DNA from 2 places in the Bradyrhizobium australafricanum genome. Region 1 is predicted to be linked to the other one. Evidence: predicted binding sites of a transcription regulator. Region 1 holds the regulator's gene; the other holds the start of a gene.

Evidence for each region. The regulator HrcA, encoded in region 1, represses chaperone genes, less so after heat shock. The targets are predictions, from matches to a motif close to GTTAGCACTCNCNNNNNGNGAGTGCTAAC.
Region 2: the regulator HrcA is predicted to act here: its motif matches at 6,060-6,088, upstream of J6525_RS18020 (co-chaperone GroES).

What each region holds. Positions count from the first base shown of each region.
Region 1 is NZ_JAGKJL010000003.1:294,612-304,115, reverse strand. It holds gene dnaK (molecular chaperone DnaK) at 1-553, opposite strand, end outside; gene J6525_RS04950 (hypothetical protein) at 1,120-2,055, shown strand; gene pncA (bifunctional nicotinamidase/pyrazinamidase) at 2,140-2,850, shown strand; gene J6525_RS04940 (AraC family transcriptional regulator) at 2,873-3,727, shown strand; gene J6525_RS04935 (VOC family protein) at 3,796-4,221, shown strand; gene grpE (nucleotide exchange factor GrpE) at 4,271-4,876, opposite strand; gene hrcA (heat-inducible transcriptional repressor HrcA) at 5,042-6,130, opposite strand; gene rph (ribonuclease PH) at 6,301-7,014, shown strand; gene rdgB (RdgB/HAM1 family non-canonical purine NTP pyrophosphatase) at 7,026-7,661, shown strand; gene hemW (radical SAM family heme chaperone HemW) at 7,648-8,805, shown strand; gene J6525_RS04905 (penicillin-binding protein activator) at 8,999-9,504, opposite strand, start outside.
Region 2 is NZ_JAGKJL010000018.1:80,745-90,248, reverse strand. It holds gene J6525_RS18055 (ester cyclase) at 165-692, opposite strand; gene J6525_RS18050 (hypothetical protein) at 941-1,135, shown strand; gene J6525_RS18045 (hypothetical protein) at 1,154-2,353, opposite strand; gene J6525_RS18040 (MarR family winged helix-turn-helix transcriptional regulator) at 2,462-2,938, opposite strand; gene J6525_RS18035 (antibiotic biosynthesis monooxygenase family protein) at 3,037-3,405, shown strand; gene J6525_RS18030 (hypothetical protein) at 3,437-3,727, opposite strand; gene groL (chaperonin GroEL) at 3,818-5,464, opposite strand; gene J6525_RS18020 (co-chaperone GroES) at 5,669-5,965, opposite strand; gene J6525_RS18015 (hypothetical protein) at 6,284-6,802, shown strand; gene J6525_RS18010 (hypothetical protein) at 7,027-7,305, opposite strand; gene J6525_RS18005 (protein phosphatase CheZ) at 7,541-8,317, opposite strand; gene J6525_RS18000 (L,D-transpeptidase) at 8,629-9,435, shown strand.

The DNA of each region.
Region 1 (9,504 bases):
TCGACTTGTCGAGACCGTAGGCGAGCGCGGCAGCCGTCGGCTCGTTGATGATGCGCAGCACTTCGAGGCCGGCGATCTTGCCGGCGTCCTTGGTGGCCTGACGCTGCGCGTCGTTGAAATAGGCGGGAACCGTGATGACGGCCTGCTCGACCTTCTGGCCGAGATGCGCCTCAGCGGTCTCCTTCATCTTCTGCAGAATGAAGGCCGAGACCTGCGAGGGCGAATAGGTCTTGCCATCGGCTTCGACCCAGGCGTCGCCGTTCGATGCCTTTACGATCTTGTAGGGAACGAGCTTCTTGTCCTTCTCGACCATCGGGTCGTCATAGCGGCGGCCAATGAGGCGCTTCACCGCAAAGAACGTACGCTCGGGATTGGTCACCGCCTGGCGCTTCGCCGGCTGGCCGACGAGGCGCTCGCCATCGTCAGTGAAAGCAACGATCGACGGCGTCGTTCGCATGCCCTCGGCATTCTCGATCACCTTGGCGTTCTTGCCATCCATTACGGCGACGCACGAATTCGTGGTGCCGAGGTCGATCCCAATGACCTTACCCATGGTTTTGATATCCTCTTTGCTACGGCAGGTTGGTTGGGCCCTGACGGCGCTCCGTACCGAACCCCCAGACGTTCACATACTCGCGATATTGCGACGGTGAGCCTGATATAGGAGAGAGGGTCCTGCCCGCAAGGACTGGACGCAACGTTGAGGCCTGAAAAGACTGACGTTTGAAAGATTGTGTCAGCCCGGCTGCAGCGCCGGTTCAAGCCCGATCCAAGTTAACAAATCGGCAATGATGCGGCACGCCGTCGACCGCGAACATCCGCCACGCGACGTCCGCGCTGTTGAGTGAACACTCACAAACGTCGTATGCGGAAGCGGGCGCAGGCCGAGGGCGCGCTGTTTGGCCGCTGGTGGCCGATCGTCGGAAACGTCGGGAAACTGGAAAGTGCCAGCCAATCGGGACGAAAAGCCCATGGAATCGGGCCTGCAGGCCCGGAGCGCGGCTTTGGCGGCCTGTTGCAGGGTCATCAAAACCGCTAAAAGCGGTCCGACTGAAAGAGGCCATCCAGCCCTGCACCGGCCCCGTTGCGCGGCCACCAAGCAAAACCGGTAGATTCCCCATGACGCCTTTTCGACTTCTCGTTGCGGTTGCCTTGCTGCTTGCTGCCACCTGTCGTGGCTTTGCCGCCGACGTGGTGTTTCCGCCGGGCGCGCATGTCGGGATGAAGCCGCTGGTGGGCCTCAACCGCGCCAAGTCGTTCATCGGCTTCGAGACCGAGGACCAGGGCGTGAAGGTCTTGATCGCCGATCTGCCCGCGGACGCCTACAACGAGGTCGTGAGCGCCTTCAAGGCCAACCCGGCTGGTAGCGGAAACATCAAGCCGGAGAGCCTCGAGACGCCGGCCGGCCTCGCCTATTACACCGTGGAGAGCGCGCGTGACGGCACCACCAATGTGCGGCGCTATTCCATGATCCTGCCGGGACCGACCTTCTCCGGCTATGTCGCGGTCCAGGTGCCGGAGAACGCCAGCAAGATCTACACCGACGACGCCGTGCGGCAGATGTTCGCCACCGCCCAGATCCGCAACGAGGTGCCGGTCGACGAACAGCTCGGCATGATGCCGTTCAAGGTCACCGAGCTCAGCAGCTTCAAGAATGTCCGCATGCTGGCGCCGGGCGCCGCGCTGCTGATGGCTGACGGCGACGACAAGGGCCTTGAGACCAAGCCCTTTATGCTGCTTGGCATCATCGGCTCGGCCCCGGCCACACCGGATGATCGCGGCCGCTTCGCCCAGCAGATCGCCACCACGATCCCCGGCGTGCGCGACGGGCGGATCACCATGTCCGAACCGATCCGGATCGACGGCCAGCCCGGCTTCGAGACGCGCATCGACGCCGTCAGCGGCAAGGACAATACCCCGGTGACCATCGTGCAGTGGCTGCGGTTCGGCGCGCAGACATCGATGCGCATCATCGGCAGCTCCCCGCGCACCGATTGGGAGAAGGCCTTCCCGCGCTTCCGCGCGGTGCGCGACGGCATCCAGCCGCGCAGCTGACAGGCCCGCCGAAAAATCGGACTTTCGCAGCTCCACGAACGGAACTAGCCTCCTCGCGCTGTTATCAGAGCGAGGAGGGGCGCGATGTTGGATCGACGACAGGTCGTTGCAGGGCTCGGTACACTGGCGCTTGCCGCGCTGGTTCCAAAACACCTCTGGGCGGCTGCGATCAAGCCCGACGACGGCTCCGCGCTGCTCGTGATCGACGTCCAGAACTGCTTCCTGCCCGGCGGCAGCCTCGCGGTGAAAGACGGCGAGCAGGTGGTGCCGGTGATCAACCGGATCGCCAAGAGCTTTGCCAATGTGGTGATGACGCAGGACTGGCACACGCCCGGACACATCTCCTTTGCCTCGACCCATTCCGGCAAGAAGCCGTTCGAGATCGTCGATCTTGCCTATGGCAAGCAGGTGCTGTGGCCCGACCACTGCGTCCAGGGTACCGACGGCGCCTCGCTGTCGAAGGAACTCGCGATCCCGCAGGCCGAGCTGATCATCCGCAAGGGTTTTCACAAGGACGTCGACAGCTACTCCGCCTTCACCGAGGCCGACGGCAAGACCACCACCGGGCTCGCCGCCTATCTGAAGGCGCGCAACGTCGAGCGGGTTTTCGTGGCCGGGCTCGCCACCGATTTCTGCGTGGCATGGACCGCGCTCGATGCGCGCAAGGCCGGCTTCGAGACCTATGTGGTGGAAGATGCCTGTCGCGGCATCGACACCCAGGGATCGCTCGCCAAGGCCTGGGACGACATGGCCAAGGCTGGCGTCAAGCGCATCCAGTCCTCGGATATCGCGTAAGACGCAGCCTCGCGAGATTCGCATGGCCGAGTCTACGTCACCTCTTGCATTCGATCTCGCGCAGCGCCTGCCATCGCCGCGCCTGGCGGGCCTGATCGTCCGGATCACCGGTTATCGCGAGACCGCGACGGGCCGGTTCGCACAACGGCAGACCGCGCCGCTGATCGTCCCGCTGATCATCAGTTTCGGCTCGCCGTTCCTGATCGCGCTGTCGCGCGAGCCCAGTGCGGCCGATCGTCAGCTCAGCTTCGCCGCCGGCCTGCATGCCGGGCCTGTCTACATCGAGTCCGACGGGCGCGCCGCCTGCGTGCAGGTCGATTTCACCCCGCTCGGCGCCTACAGCTTCTTCGGCGGCGTCGTGACCGACCTGGTCGGGCGCATGGTCGATATCGACGATGTGCTCGGCCATGATGGCCGTCGTCTGCGCGAACAGCTCGGCGCCGTGACGTGCTGGCAGCGCCGCTTCGACCTGATCGAGGCGTTCGTGCTGCGGCGCGCCGGCCACATGCCGTCTCCCGAAATCGCGTTCGCCTATCGAAAACTGGCGCGTTCGGCCGGCGCTATCAGCATCACGGCATTGGCCGACGAGATCGGCTGGAGCCGCAAGCATCTGGCCGGCCGGTTTCGGTCCGAACTCGGCCTCGCCCCCAAATCGCTGGCGCGCATGATGCGGTTTCACCGGGCGAGCCGGCTGGCACAAAGCGGCGCTGCGCTTGGCTGGGCGGGGATCGCGGCGGAAAGCGGCTATGCCGACCAGGCCCATCTCGCCCGCGAGTTCGTCGAATTCGCAGGCGAACCGCCAACCGCCTGGGCGCGCCGCCAGGCGCTGACCGACCGCCGGCTGGTTCACGCCGGCGATGGGCTGGCGGACTGGTAACAAACCTTCAAGCCGACGCCGCGTTGCCTCGTGCAGGATGGCGCCGTCAGCCAAGGAGGTGAGCGACCATGACGCACGACATCGAACCGCCCCGCATCTACCCGACCCTGCGCTGCAAGGACGCCGAGGCGATGACCAATTGGCTCACGACGGTGCTTGGGTTCACCGAACACGTCGTCTACCGCGATGGCGGCGTGATCCATCACGCCGAGCTCGCCTATGGTTCCTCGATGCTGATGCTGGGCCAGAGCCGCGACGACGCATATGGCAGGCTGGTCGGCGACCTCGACAACCGCCGCACCGACTCGATCTATATCGCGGTCGACGATCCCGACGCGCTGCACGCGAAGGTCAAGGCTGCCGGCGCCAAGATCGAGATGGAACTGCGCGATACCGACTATGGCAGCCGCGACTTCGCCTGCCGCGATCCGGAAGGAAATCTCTGGAGCTTCGGCACCTATTGGCCGAAGGCACACGAGAAGCCGCGACCGTGAGCCCGCGCAATCCGCGAGCTCACAAACGCGCAGCCGGGATCGGGATGGATCAGGCGGTGATGTCGGCGGTCGGGGCGGCCTTGGCGCCGCCCTTGGAGACGCCGACCAGTGCCGGGCGCAGGATGCGCTCGCCGATCATGTAACCGGCCTGCACGACCTGCACCACGGTGCCCGACGGCACCGACGGATCAGGCACCTCGAACATCGCCTGCTGGAAGTTCGGATCGAACTTCTCGCCGATCGGGTCGAACTTCTTGACGCCGTTCTTCTCCAGCGCGTTGAGCAGCGAACGTTCGGTCAGCTCGACGCCTTCGATCAGCGCCTTCAGGCCGGGATCGGCGGCTTCCTTGGTCTCGGCCGGCACCGCATCGAGCGCGCGCTGCAGGTTGTCGGCGATATCGAGCACGTCGCGGGCAAAGCCGGTGATGCCGTAGGTCTTGGCGTCGGCGACCTCGCGGCGGGTGCGCTGGCGGAGATTCTCCATCTCGGCCAGGGTGCGCAGCGTCCGGTCGCGCGCCTCGGCGAGTTCCTTGGTCAGCGCCTCCGCCGATCCGGCCTCGGGCTCGTCAGGCATGATGTACGGCTTCGAGACCACGGGCTCACCCGTCGGCGCCGAATTCTCGGTGTTGTCATTGGCCCGGTTCGGATCGGTCATGGCTTGCCTTCTCGAAAACTCGCGTCGGTTCAAATCTTGGGGATTGCTTGCCGGGATATCGTGCTTTGGGCGGCGAAAATCAAGCGCAACATACCGGTCTCGGGAACTGGGATCTCCGGCTTGGGTGAAGAAAACCCGTCAAATGAAAGCGAAATCGCCCTCCGGTCAGCCGCCCAGCATCTTGCTGACGATGCGCGCGGCATAATCGACGGTCGGGATCACCCGCGCATAGTTCAGCCGCGTCGGTCCGATCACGCCAAGAACGCCCACGATCCGCCCCTGGGCGTCGCCATAGGGCGCGATGATGGTCGAGGAACCCGACAGCGAGAACAGCTTGTTCTCCGAGCCGATGAAGATCCGCACGCCCTCGCCGCGTTCGGCGCGGCCGAGCAGATCGATCACGCCGCGCTTGGTTTCGAGATCGTCGAACAGCGATTTGATGCGCTCGAGATCGTCGAGCGCATGCAGGTCCTCGAGCAGGTTGGCGTGACCGCGCACGATCAGCTGGCGGTCCTCGTTCTCGCCGCCGGACCAGCTCGCGATGCCCGCCGCGACCACCTTTTGCGTGAGCTGATCGAGCTCGGCGCGATTTTGCGTCAGTGCCGTCTCGAGCTCGAGCCGCGCTTCGGCCAGCGTCCGGCCGCGGATCCGCGCATTGAGGAAATTGGTCGCCTCGGTCAGGGCTGAGGATGGAACACCCGGCGGCAGTGCCAGCACGCGGTTTTCGACCTGGCCGTCTTCGCCGACCAGCACGACCAGCGCCTTTTCCGGCTCCAGCCGGACGAACTCGATGTGCTTCAGCCGCGCATTCGACTTTTGCGTCAGCACCACCGCCGCGGCGCGGGTCAGCCCCGACAGCCGCGTCAAGGCTTCGCCAAGCGCGGCCTCGACGGATTGCCCGCGGCCGACGGCAGCAAGCTGGGTCTGGATCGACTGACGCTCGGCCTCGGTGAGGTCGCCGACCTGCATCAGCGCATCGACGAAGAAGCGCAGCCCGAGTTCGGTCGGCAACCGGCCGGCGGAGGTGTGCGGCGCATAGATCAGGCCGAGCTGCTCGAGATCCGACATCACGTTGCGGACCGAGGCCGGCGACAGCGGTAATGCGATCAGGCGCGAAATGTTGCGCGAACCGACCGGCTCGCCGGTCGCGAGATAGCTTTCGACGATTTGACGAAAAATGTCGCGCGAACGCTCGTTGAGCTGGGCGAGCCCGGCATGCGGCGCGATCAGGCCAATCGGATCGTGGTGAGTCACACTCCAGTCCCTCACAATTACTGCATAATTTGTCGATCCGGGAGGCCGATGACAAGCATGCATTCGGCCCCCTCGTACCGGACCATACCGGGGCCGAAAACCCTTGCCGCTGCCCCTTCCCGCTCCTACAAGCACGGCCAGCCAATTTTCTCGGATTTCTGGAGGATTTCATGCGGCCAAGCCGCCGTGCACCCGATGAACTGCGTCCCGTGTCGCTGGAACGCGGCGTCGTCAAATATGCCGAGGGTTCCTGCATGGTGAAGTTCGGCGACACCCATGTGCTGGTGACCGCCACGCTGGAAGAGCGGTTGCCGCCGTGGCTGAAGGGCCAGGGCCGCGGCTGGGTCACCGCCGAATACGGCATGCTGCCGCGTGCCACCCTGGAACGCACCCGCCGCGAGGCCTCGGCCGGCAAGCAGGGCGGCCGCACGGTCGAGATTCAGCGGCTGATCGGCCGCTCGCTGCGCGCGGCCGTCGATCTCGAGGCGCTCGGCGAGCGCCAGATCACGGTCGATTGCGACGTCATCCAGGCCGACGGCGGCACCCGCACCGCCTCCATCACCGGTGCCTGGGTGGCGCTGGCCGACTGCATCAACTGGATGAAGACCCGCAACATGCTGAAGACCAACGTGTTGCGCGACAATGTGGCGGCGATCTCCTGCGGCATCTACCAGGGCACGCCGGTGCTCGATCTCGACTATGCCGAGGATTCCGAAGCCGATACCGACGCCAATTTCGTCATGACCGGCGACGGCCGGATCATCGAGGTGCAGGGCACCGCCGAGAAGACGCCGTTCTCGGAAGGTGAATTCCTGGCGCTGATGACGCTGGCGCGCAAAGGTGTCGCGCGTCTGGTCGACTTGCAAAAGATCGCGGTGGCGTAGTCAGATTGGTCATGCACCGCCGAATCACCGGAAGGCTCGTCATCGCCACCCATAATCCCGGCAAGCTTGCCGAGATGCGGGAACTGCTGGCGCCGCACGGCGTGGAGGTGGTGTCGGCCGGCGAGCTCGACCTCGCCGAGCCCGAGGAGACCGGCGACAATTTTCGCGCCAACGCGGCGATCAAGGCGATCGCGGCCGCGAAGGCGACCGGACTGCCAGCCTTCGCCGACGATTCCGGCCTCGTGGTCGACGCGCTCGACGGCGCGCCCGGGATCTACTCGGCGCGCTGGGCCGGCGAGGGCAAGGATTTCATGGCGGCGATGACGCGGATCGAGCGGCTGCTGCGGGAGCGCGGCGCCACGACGCCGGACCGGCGCAAGGCACACTTCGTGTCGGCGCTGTGCGTGGCCTGGCCCGACGATCATCTCGAGGAGGTCGAGGCCCGCGCCGATGGAACCCTGGTCTGGCCGCCGCGTGGCACTGCCGGCTTTGGCTACGATCCGGCCTTCCTGCCGGACGGCTACACGCGGACCTTCGGCGAGATGACCAGCATCGAGAAGCACGGCCTGCCGCCGCTCGGGCTCGGCCTGTCGCATCGCGCCCGCGCCTTCGTGAAGCTCGCGGAGATCTGCCTTGAGCCACGCTGACCGAGAGGCCTTCGGCGTCTACGTGCACTGGCCGTTCTGCCTGTCGAAATGCCCGTATTGTGATTTCAACAGCCACGTGCGGCATGCGCCGGTCGACGAGGAGCGTTTCGTGCGCGCGTTCGCCCGCGAGATCGAGACGACGGCCGCGCGCGTGCCGGGGCGGCAGGTGTCCTCGATCTTCCTCGGCGGCGGCACGCCGTCCTTGATGCAGCCACAGACCGTCGGCGCCGTGCTCGATGCCATCGGCAAGCACTGGCAGGTCTCGCGCGATGTCGAGGTCACGCTCGAGGCCAATCCGACCAGCGTCGAGGCGACGCGCTTTCGCGGCTATCGCGCAGCCGGCGTCAACCGCGTCTCGCTCGGCGTGCAGGCGCTCGATGACGCCTCGCTGAAGGCACTGGGCCGCCTGCACAGCGCGCGCGAGGCACTCGACGCGGTCGCGATCGCGCGCTCTGCGTTCGACCGTTACTCGTTCGACCTGATCTATGCCCGCCCCGACCAGACGCCGCGGATGTGGGCCGATGAACTGAAGCAGGCGATCTCGGAAGCGGCCGAGCACCTGTCGCTCTACCAGCTCACGATCGAGGAAGGCACGCCGTTCTTCGGGCTGCATGCTGCCGGCAAATTGCAGACGCCGGATGAAGCGACCGCGCGCGCGCTCTACGACGTGACGCAGGAGGTCTGCGCCCGCGAGGGATTGCCGGCCTATGAGATCTCCAATCACGCCCGCGCCGGCGCGGAGTGCAAGCACAACCTCGTCTACTGGCGCGGTGAGGAATATGCCGGCATCGGCCCCGGCGCACACGGAAGGCTCGACATCGATGGCGTCAGGCACGCGACCGCAACCGAGCGGCGCCCCGAGGCGTGGCTGTTGAACGTCGAGGAGCGCGGTCACGGCGTCGTCAGCGATGACAGCCTCAACAGCGAAGAACGCGCCGACGAGTTTCTGCTGATGGGGCTGCGGCTCGCCGAGGGCATCGATCCCAAGCGCTATGCGAAGCTCTCCGGCCGCCAGCTCGACCCGCACCGGATCGCGATGCTGCGCGAGGAAGGCGCGATCGCCGTCGACGCCGACGGACGACTGCGGGTGACGACGTCGGGATTCCCGGTGCTCGACGCGGTCGTTGCGGATCTCGCCGCCTAGAGCCTATCCCGTTCCGATTGAATCGGAACGAGGCTCTAGATTCTTGTTTTGACGCGTTTTCTTCACGCGAACCGGTATCCACTTCGCTCGAAACCGCTCTAGGTGCACGCTGCCAAAATATCGAAAACAACCCCATGCAAAGGAGCTGGCGGGTGCCGGCGCTCGACAAGGCAGCTTGACCGCCCGACAAAAATCAAGCGCCAAAACTCTTCGGCGAGCCTGCGACCGGCGTGCTGCCGCCTGAGGCCACCTTCATGACCGCAAGGCCACGCTCATTGGTGCCGTCGGAGCGGAAGCGGAACAGACCGTCGATACCGGCAAAGCCGGACGGATTGGTCAACGTCTCCGGCGCAAAGCGCTGCGCCCCTTGCGTGCGCGCGAGCGCCGCCATCAGCGCCACGGCATCATAGGCAAGCGTCGCGGTGCGCACCGGCTCGCCGCCATATTTGCTGCGGTAGCGGCCGGCGAAGCTGCGGAAGCCGGACGGATCGGGCGCGGCGTAGAGGCCGCCCTGCAAGACGGGGCTCGCGAACACCCGCGGATTGTCCCACAGCCCGGTGCCGAGCAGCTGGATGTTGCGCAGATTGGCGCCGGCTGCGGTCAAGGCATCGGCGGTCGCGACCACCGAATCACCATCGTCGGCGATCAGCAGCGCATCGGCCTGGCCGAGCGCCTGCGCCACGGTTCGCGCCGGCGTCG
Region 2 (9,504 bases), on a different contig from region 1:
GAAGATGCGATGCCGGCGCAGCAAATATTGGAATGCTTCCAGCAAGCCTGCGGCTTAGAGACCTTCAAGTTCACCGCGCCGATCGATTGCGTTACCCGAACGCGCATCAAGCGCGTTCGGGTAGTCATGATGCGATCGTCGATGGAGCCATGCTCCGGCCGTGCTCAGCGCGGCCCCTCCGGATATCCCGGCATGTTGTTCCAGCCGTCGGGCAGCTCGCCGCCCGGCCGCGACGCGGCTCCGTCGCTTTCGGGCAAACGAATGAGGCCGAGCTGCAGCATGGCGGTGATCGCATCTTCCTGTCCGAGCTCTTCGGCGATCCGTCCGTCCTGCACGCGCAGCACGGTGGTGCCGGCGAACGTCATCTTGCGGCCGGAGGCTGCGGGAAGCGAGCCGAGGCGGAAGTCGCTGAACGCAGGTCCTGTGTGCGTGCCGCCGCCTTCCCAGCGGCCGACGACGAGATCGCCTTCCGCGACGAGATCGCCGATGCCCCAGAAATTCAGATCCGGAAAGGCTTCGCGAAATTCGGTCATGAACTGCGTGACCGCGGCGCGGCCCTTCTTCGGTTCGTGCATCGGGTAGTGCACGACAATGTCCGCTGTAGCGAGCTCGTTGATGATGCGCGGATTCCAGGGGTTGCCCCAGAACTCCTTGAACCACCGGCCGACGACGTTTTTGTTTTCCTCTGACATCTCTTCGTCTCCATTTGCGCGTTGCCGGTATCGCGACCGGCGCTCTCTCGATGCGCGCAGTGAACATTTGGAGGCGTGTCTCGCACCACCCGATTTCAGATCGGGCGAGCGATCGAGTTTCAGACGAGATTCCGCTGTGTCGATATGGCGCTTAGCACGGCTTCTCGAGCGTCGTCGCGGAATCGGGAAGCGGGTGGCTCGCGAAAGACGAATGCGAGAATCTGATTGCGATCACGCAGGAGAACATCATGCGCAACTTCGATGCGATCGCCGCGCTGCGCGGCGACGGACTTCGTCCCGAGCTGCGGGCGCTGCTCGATCGCGCCGCGATCGAGCCTCGTTCTGAATTGTTCGTCAGAAGCGACGGGATGCTTCAGTCCGGTCCGGACGCCACCCCGAAGACGCGCGACAACGTCGTGCCGCTGAAGACGCAGGCGGCTTAACTCAGGACAGCGGCGGCCTTACCGCCACACCGACTTGTCGGCGTCCCAGCGCTGGCCCTTGAACTCCTTGAGCAGCGCGTCGATCGCGCCGTTGTCGTCCCTGGTCTCGCTGCCTTCCTCGTCGCTGCTGGAATCGTCGGACAGATTGAGCTTGGAGCCGGCGCTGTCGTCCGATGTCGAAACGGTGGGGCTCGAGACCCACAGCATCAGCCGGTCAGAGCTTCCGGGCTTGTCGGGTGAGACCAGGGCAGTGATCTCGTAATTCTGGGTGAGGCCGAGTGCCGGGTAAACCGTGCTGGGCCGCTTCAGCACCAGCTTGAGCTTGCCGGTGTTCGCGTTCCACGTCGCCGAGGCGGGCTTTGCGGCAAGCGTCTTCGCCAGCACGCCCGCGATCGCGCTTGCCAGCTTTTCACGGTTGAGCTTGTCGCCGTCGCGCCAGTCGGCGGCGGCAAAACGGATGGTGCGGTCCATCTCGACCACGCCGCTGGTCCAGCCGGCCGCGGTCACGCCGGGCGCCGATTTTGTCTTGGCGAGCAGTGCGCTCGCGTGCTCGGGATCGACGGTGAGGTTGATGGTCTGCTCGCCGGAGCGCATCGCATCGCAGGTCACCGCGAGGCTGGAGGTGCCGATCTCGACCGCCTCGCCCTTCAGGCTCTTGAGGAAATCCGCCGCCGCATCGAGCTTCACCCGCACACCGATCGATTCCGGCGAAACGTCGGTGAAATCCTTCGGCTGCGGCGTGATGCCGTCCTCGGTGGCCTGGTTGTCCTGGAATTCCTTCTCGCTGAGATCGGAATTGTCCGTCGAGGCGACCTCGGTCACGGTCTGGCCGATCGTGATCTGGCCGCGGAACTCAAAACCGTCGCCGGTTTGCTTGCGGTTCAGTTTGACGGTGACCGGCTGCTTGTCGGCGACGCTCTGGGCGGTGCCGGAAAGCGTCTGGCCGCTGACGGTCAGGTTGGCGACGAAGCGGTCCTTGCGGTCGGAGCTCTTGTCGGCGGGATAGCAGACGTCGAGCACGGCCGCGGTCACGGTCTTGCCCTGGCGGGTTTCCTTCAGGACGACGTCGGCATTGCCGTCCATCAGGCCGTCGATCGAGGTGAAATAGCGCGTCTCGGGGCCATTGGCGGGAGCCGCCTTCGATTGCAGCTTCATCTGGGCGAGGGCAGGCGCCGAGGTGACGGCAAGACCGAGCAGCAGGAGCGGGAGCGCGCGCATACGATAAGTCCTCGAAGGGCAGAATCGGTTCCGTCGTAACTAGCAAACCTCCATGTCATTGGCCAAAAAAGAAGGCCGCCTAACGGCGGCCTCGCGCCGCGATCGCGGTCATGTGCGTTCGTCAGGTTCCTCGCCGCTCTCCAGTCGGCCGCGCAGCACCATCACGACCCGGCTCACGGTTTCGAGGTCCTTCATCGACAGCCCGTCGGCGAGGCCGTTCACCCAGGGCAGCTGCAGGCGCATGGCCGCGTCGAAGCTTTGCCGCCCCTTGGCGGTCAGCACGACGAGCTGGGCGCGGCGGTGATGCGGGTTGGTCTCGAAGGCGACGAGCCCGTCCCGTTCGAGGTCGTTGACGATCCGCTGCACGTTCTGTCTGGCAGCGCCGAGGTCGCGCGCCAGCCAGGCGACCGGTTGCGGGCGCTCTGTGGCGACGATGGCACCGAGGATCTGCCAGCGCGCGCTGGTCAGCCCGAGCCCGGCTACCAGCCGGTCGCCTGATGTGAACAGCAGGCTGTTGAGCCTGAACAGGTCGGGAATCAGGGTGCTCAGGGCTTCGCCCGCCGGCGTTCGCTTTGCATTCGGCATTTGTCACCATATGAACGTATTGACATCATAATGTCAATTTCTATATGTATCCATCAGTACGGAATGACATCATAACACCATATCGAACGGAGCCTACCATGCCGCAGATGCGCCCCCTGGACCCCGCTTTCCCGATCGACCGCCAGCTCGCGGTCGAGGCCAGCAACGTCGTGCTCGTCAACCTCTTCACGCTCGATGCGGCCGACGAGGACACGTTTCTCAAGGCCTGGCAGGACGACGCCGCCATCATGAAGCGGCAGCCGGGCTTCATCTCGACCCAGCTGCACCGCGCGCTCGGTGAGAGCCCGGCCTATCTGAACTACGCGGTCTGGGAATCGACCGCCGCCTTCCGCGCCGCCTTCATGAACCCCGAGTTCAGGGCCAAGCTCTCGGCCTATCCGGCCTCGGCGGTAGCCTCGCCGCACCTGTTCCAGAAGGTGGCGGTGTCCGACATCTGCGTCGCGTAACGGACTGTCAGGCCGTCGCGTCAAGGATCGCTCAGCTGTGCACGAGGATGCCAACCCCAAGCGTGGAAGCAGCGGCCAGAAACGAGATGTCCAGAAATCGCAACGGCGCTTTTGGACGATGACCGGCAGAACCCGAAATGACGTAATAGACGCCATAACCCGCGCCGAGGACGACAAACGTCAGCGTTTGCCTGAGCCAGAACGTCAAGACGACCGCAAGATCATCGATGCTGTCCAGGGCATAGGCGCCGAGCGCAAGCAGCGCGCCGATCGCGTAGAACAGCACGAGCGTTGACGTCAGTGATTTGGCGTCGCGGGACATCACATGATCCTTGCCCCCCGATCGTAATCAAACTGCAAAAAAGAAGGCCGCCCGGAGGCGGCCTTCGATCTCGATAGGGATGTGGGAGGCTTAGAAGCCGCCCATGCCGCCCATTCCACCCATGCCGCCGCCGCCCGGCATTGCCGGCGCCGCGTCCTTCGGCAGTTCGGCGACCATTGCCTCGGTGGTCACGAGCAGACCGGCCACGGAGGAGGCGTCCTGCAAGGCGGTGCGCACCACCTTGGCGGGGTCGATGATGCCCTTGTCGACCATGTCGACATAGTCCTCGGTCTGGGCGTCGAAGCCGAAGGTCTCCGACTTGTTCTCGAGGATCTTGCCGACCACGATCGAGCCCTCGACACCGGCGTTCTCCGAGATCTGGCGGACCGGAGCTTCGAGCGCCTTGAGCACGATGTTGATGCCGGCCTGGACGTCGGCATTCGGGTTGGTGAGCCGGCCGACCGCCTTCTTGGCGCGCAGCAGCGCGACGCCGCCGCCCGGCACGATGCCTTCCTGCACCGCGGCGCGGGTCGCGTTCAGCGCGTCCTCGACACGATCCTTCTTCTCCTTGACCTCGACCTCGGTCGCACCGCCGACCTTGATGACGGCAACGCCGCCGGCGAGCTTGGCGAGGCGCTCCTGCAGCTTCTCACGGTCGTAGTCCGAGGTGGTCTCCTCGATCTGCGCCTTGATCTGGCCAACGCGGGCGTCGATGTCCTTCTTCTTGCCGGCGCCCTTGACGATCGTGGTGTTCTCCTTGTCGATCACGATCTTGCCGGCGCGGCCGAGCATGTTGATCGTGACGCTCTCGAGCTTCATGCCGAGGTCGTCGGAGATCAGCTGACCGCCGGTCAGGATCGCGATGTCCTCCAGCATCGCCTTGCGGCGATCGCCGAAGCCTGGCGCCTTGACGGCGGCGACTTTGAGCCCGCCGCGCAGGCGGTTGACGACCAGGGTCGCCAGCGCCTCGCCCTCGACGTCCTCGGCGAGGATCAAGAGCGGACGGCCCGACTGCACCACGGCTTCCAGCACCGGCAGCATGGACTGCAGGCCGGACAGCTTCTTCTCGTGCAGCAGGATGTAGGCATCCTCGAGCTCGGCGGTCATCTTCTCGGCGTTGGTGATGAAGTAGGGGCTGAGGTAGCCGCGGTCGAACTTCATGCCCTCGACGATATCGACCTCGGTCTCGAGCGACTTGTTCTCCTCGACGGTGATCACGCCCTCGTTGCCGACCTTCTGCATCGCCTGCGCGATCATCTTGCCGATCGCGGCATCGCCATTGGCCGAGATGGTGCCGACCTGGGCGACTTCGGACGAGGAGGCGACCGGCTTGGCGCGCTTTTCGATGTCCTTGATCACGGCCGCGACCGCGGTGTCGATGCCGCGCTTGAGGTCCATCGGGTTCATGCCGGCGGCGACCGACTTGGCGCCCTCGCGGACGATGGCCTGCGCCAGCACGGTCGCGGTGGTGGTGCCGTCACCGGCGGTGTCGTTGGTCTTGGAAGCGACCTCGCGCAGCATCTGCGCACCCATGTTCTCGAACTTGTCGTCGAGCTCGATCTCCTTGGCGACGGTGACGCCGTCCTTGGTGATGCGGGGAGCGCCGAAGCTCTTCTCGATGACGACGTTGCGGCCCTTCGGGCCGAGCGTCACCTTCACGGCGTTGGCGAGCACGTCGACACCGCGCAGCATGCGGTCGCGGGCCTCTCCGGCGAATTTTACGTCCTTGGCAGCCATTGATTTGAACTCCTGGAATGATTGGATGCGGTCGCCCGGCATCTGCGCTCGTCATTGCCGGGCAAAAGCACGAAGTGCGTCTTCGTGCCAGATGACCCGGCAATCCATCGTCCTTGCGAGAATCTTGCGAAGATTGATGGATGCCCGGATCAGGTCCGGGAATGACGGCGGAGAGAGTGGGCGCTCTCGAATTGGTCGTGGCGCTTACGCCAGCACGCCCATGATGTCGGACTCCTTCATGATCAGGAGTTCCTGGTTGTCGAGCTTGACCTCGGTGCCCGACCATTTGCCGAACAGCACGCGGTCGCCGACCTTGAGGTCGATCGGGATCAGCTTGCCGGCCTCGTCGCGGCCACCCGGGCCGACGGCGACGATCTCGCCCTGGGACGGCTTCTCCTTGGCCGAGTCGGGAATGATGATGCCGCCCTTGGATTTCTCCTCGGCATCGATACGCTTGACCACGACGCGGTCGTGCAGGGGGCGGAAGGTGGATTTAGCCATGACGTTCCCTCTTGGAGGCTCGGTTTCAGGTCCGGTTCATCGGGACCGGCGTTGGATGCCGGCCCGGTCGGCGCTGGGCAGGACGCCCGGCGCTCTTAGCAATCGTGGTGCGAGAGTGCTAATTGTGGGCCGGGAAATATGGCTTGGCGCAGTTTCTGTCAAGCAAACGGGTTAAGGCCTTGGTGAGGCCAATATAGGATGGTGGACCAGAAACCAAATCGTAGCGATGACGTAATTTTGTCAGACGTCATTGCTCCGTCTTAAGTTTTACGCTTGGCTGCGGGACGGGTGCGGCCGGGACATAGTCGGGGGATGCATATGATCAGGTCATTCAACGCGCGATTGGTCGCACGGTTCGCGGCTGTTTCGGCGCTGACGACACTCTTGGGGGCGTGCGGCAGCATGAGCCTGCCGTCGTTGTCGTCGAACCCTGAGCCGGCGCCAGCCGAGCCGGGGGTCGCCCCCGAAATGCCCGCAAGCATCCGCGCCGACGAGATCGTCGGCCGCTGGGGTCTCGCCTCGTTCCAGAATCCCGCCGATCGCGCCCGCACCGAGGCCGCTGCGCGCGGCCAGTGCAAGCAGCCTTACGTGATCGGCGCCGGCCAGAACGGCGGCGTCATCATGCATCTGGCCGACCAGGCCACCCCGCAGGAACTGCGGCTGAAGGGTTCCCCGAGCGGCAAGAACTATATCGGCCCGCCAGGACCGACGCCCGGCGAGCAGGACCGCGAGATCGTCTCGTTCGACGGCCGCGTCATGATCACCCGCTTCGTCGACAAGGACGCCGGGGTCCGCTACGGCAACATGGTCTATGTCCGCTGCGCGCCAAGGGCGTAACGGCGAACTACTTCAGCATGAGATAGCGCCGCATCGGGGTGCACCTCTCCCCTTGTGGGAGAGGTCGGATCGCATCGTCAGATGCGATCCGGGTGAGGGGTCTCCTCCGCGAGTGACCCTTTCGAGATTTGAGTAGGCGGCGACAACCCCTCATCCGGCGCGGATTGCATCCGCGCCACCTTCTCCCACAAGGGGAGAAGGGAAGGAGACCCGAAAACGCGGCCTTATCGCCGCACGCCAACCCGATTGACGCCGCCATTCAGGTTGCCGCCCGCATTGTGACGGACCGCAGCGCGCGCCACCGGACGAGGCCTGAGCACAACGCCCGCCCGCGCCACGCAACCCTGCGGATAACCGACATACGTGCAGTAGACCACGGCCTTGGCCGGTGCTGGAGTGAGCGCGACACCGGCAATCCCCAACATGAGGCTCGCGGCTATTCCCGCAACCGTCACTGACTTGGCTGGAACAATGTTCGTCCGACGCATGGTGATCCTCCTCATCGCGGGCGGGCCAAAAGATGGTGCGCCGCTTCAGGCGCGGCCCAACATATGAGCGGCAAGGGACGGATCGCGTTGACGTAGATCAACGCCCGCGCGCGGCCGTACGTCTGTGCGTGAAGTCGGCGCAACGACAGCACGAGCATGGCGCTGTGTCTGGTGACCTCTACTGAGTGGGCTCGCGCAAACAAGAACGCCGGCCCGAGGGCCGGCGTTTTTCGTTTTGATCCGACAAACTTCAGTTGAACATCGCGTCGATGTCGTCCTGCGAGGCGTGGCCGGCGTCGCCGTCGAGCTTCGGGCCGTTGAGCAGGCGGGCATCGCCCTCGCGGGTGTCGACGATCGCAGGGACGTGGGTCTTGATCGCGTCGACGCCGCCCCAGATGTTCATCATCTCGTTGATGTGCTGTTCGATGAACTTCATCGTCTGCATCACCTTGCTGATGCGCTGGCCGGTGAGGTCCTGGAAGTTGCAGGCCTCGAAGATCGAGACCACGCGCTCCTGAATATCTTCGCTGAGCCGCTTCTGCTGGTCGGGCGTGACGTTGTTCGCGAGCGCGCTCGCGGCCTGGTCGATCGCCTCCACCGCCTCGAGGATCTGCTGGGTGGCCTGTTCGGTGCCGCCGACCACGGCGCCGAGCTCGCCATTGACCTTGGCCATCTCCTCGCCGTTGAAGCTCTTGCCGTGCAGCACGGCGATCTCGCGCTTGGTGCGGCTGATCGCGTCGTGGATCAGGTCGAGCTCGACCTTGAGCTTCTCGCACTGTTCGACCTGCGCGCGGTAGGTCTCGAGCAGCGCGTGGGTCTCGGCGACTTCGCGGGCGACCGTGGCATCGACGCTGTCGCCGGTGCGCTGTGCCGGTGCTGCGGCCATCTGGGCGCGGATCGAGCGAAGCTCGGCCATGATCTCGCGATGCATCGGACCGAGATCTGCGCCGCCGGAAACATCCGGCTCCGGCATCACCACCTCGCCCATCGCCTGCTCGACACGAAAACGCTTGCGCTTCACTGACATGATTTTCATTCCCGCCCCTTCACTGAAGTCCGTTCTAGACAGAGCGGATTTAACGTCAGGTTCACGCCGGAACTGTTTGCGCTCATAGCGCGCAAGCGCGGCGATACCGGCGATTAACCATGTCGCTTCGCCGTTCACGCAAAATAAACGCTGTCAGGGAAAACCGCGCTCCACTGCCGACGTGGTGAATCGAAACGGCCGATCCGTTTACCAAACCGATGCGGTTTTCATTGCCTATTGACCACGTGCAACGGCGCAGAGTCGGCGCCCTCGCGCATCACGTCACGACGAAACCAGTACAGAGTACGTCGATGTTCAGGAAAACCACGCTTGCGCTGCTCGCCGGCGCGTCTTCTCTTGTTGCCGTTCCCCATCACGCCATGGCGATCGACGCGGCAGCGCCCGCCGAGCCCGCCGTCATCTATGCCAATCAGGGCGCTCCGCAGCCGCCGATGCGCACGGCCTATGTGCAGCCGCAGCGCTCCAACATGGGCGGTGGGTTCATCGAATTCCTGTTCGGCGATGCGCCGTCGTCGCAGGGGTATTCGCCGCAGCCGATGTATCAGCAGCAGCCCGGCTATTACGGCAACCGTCAGCTGCCGCCGATGGATCCGCAGCAGCAGATGCTCCGGCAGCAGCAAGAGGCCGCGGGCGATCCGGCGCAGCGTCCGTTCGATCCAAGATACGAAAAGCAGCTGGTCGACTATTCCGGCATGGAAGGCGCCGGCACCATCGTCGTCGATACGCCGAACAAGTTTCTCTATCTGGTGCAGGGCGACGGCCGCGCGCTGCGCTACGGCATCGGCGTCGGCCGGCCCGGCTTCACCTGGGCCGGTGTGAAGACGATCTCGGCGAAGAAGGAGTGGCCGGCCTGGACGCCGCCGCCGGAAATGCTGGCGCGCCGTCCCGACCTGCCGCGCCACATGGAAGGTGGCCCGGAAAATCCGCTCGGCGCCCGCGCGATGTATCTCGGCTCCTCGCTCTACCGCATCCACGGCTCCAACGAGCCCTGGACGATCGGCACCAACGTCTCGTCCGGCTGCATCCGGATGCGCAACGAGGACGTCATCGACCTCTACGGCCGCGTCAATGTCGGGGCCAAGGTCGTCGTGATGTGAGGTTGGTTTTGAAGCAGCTGCCCCAAAGATGGTGTCGTCCCGGCGAAAGCCGGGATCCATAACCACAGG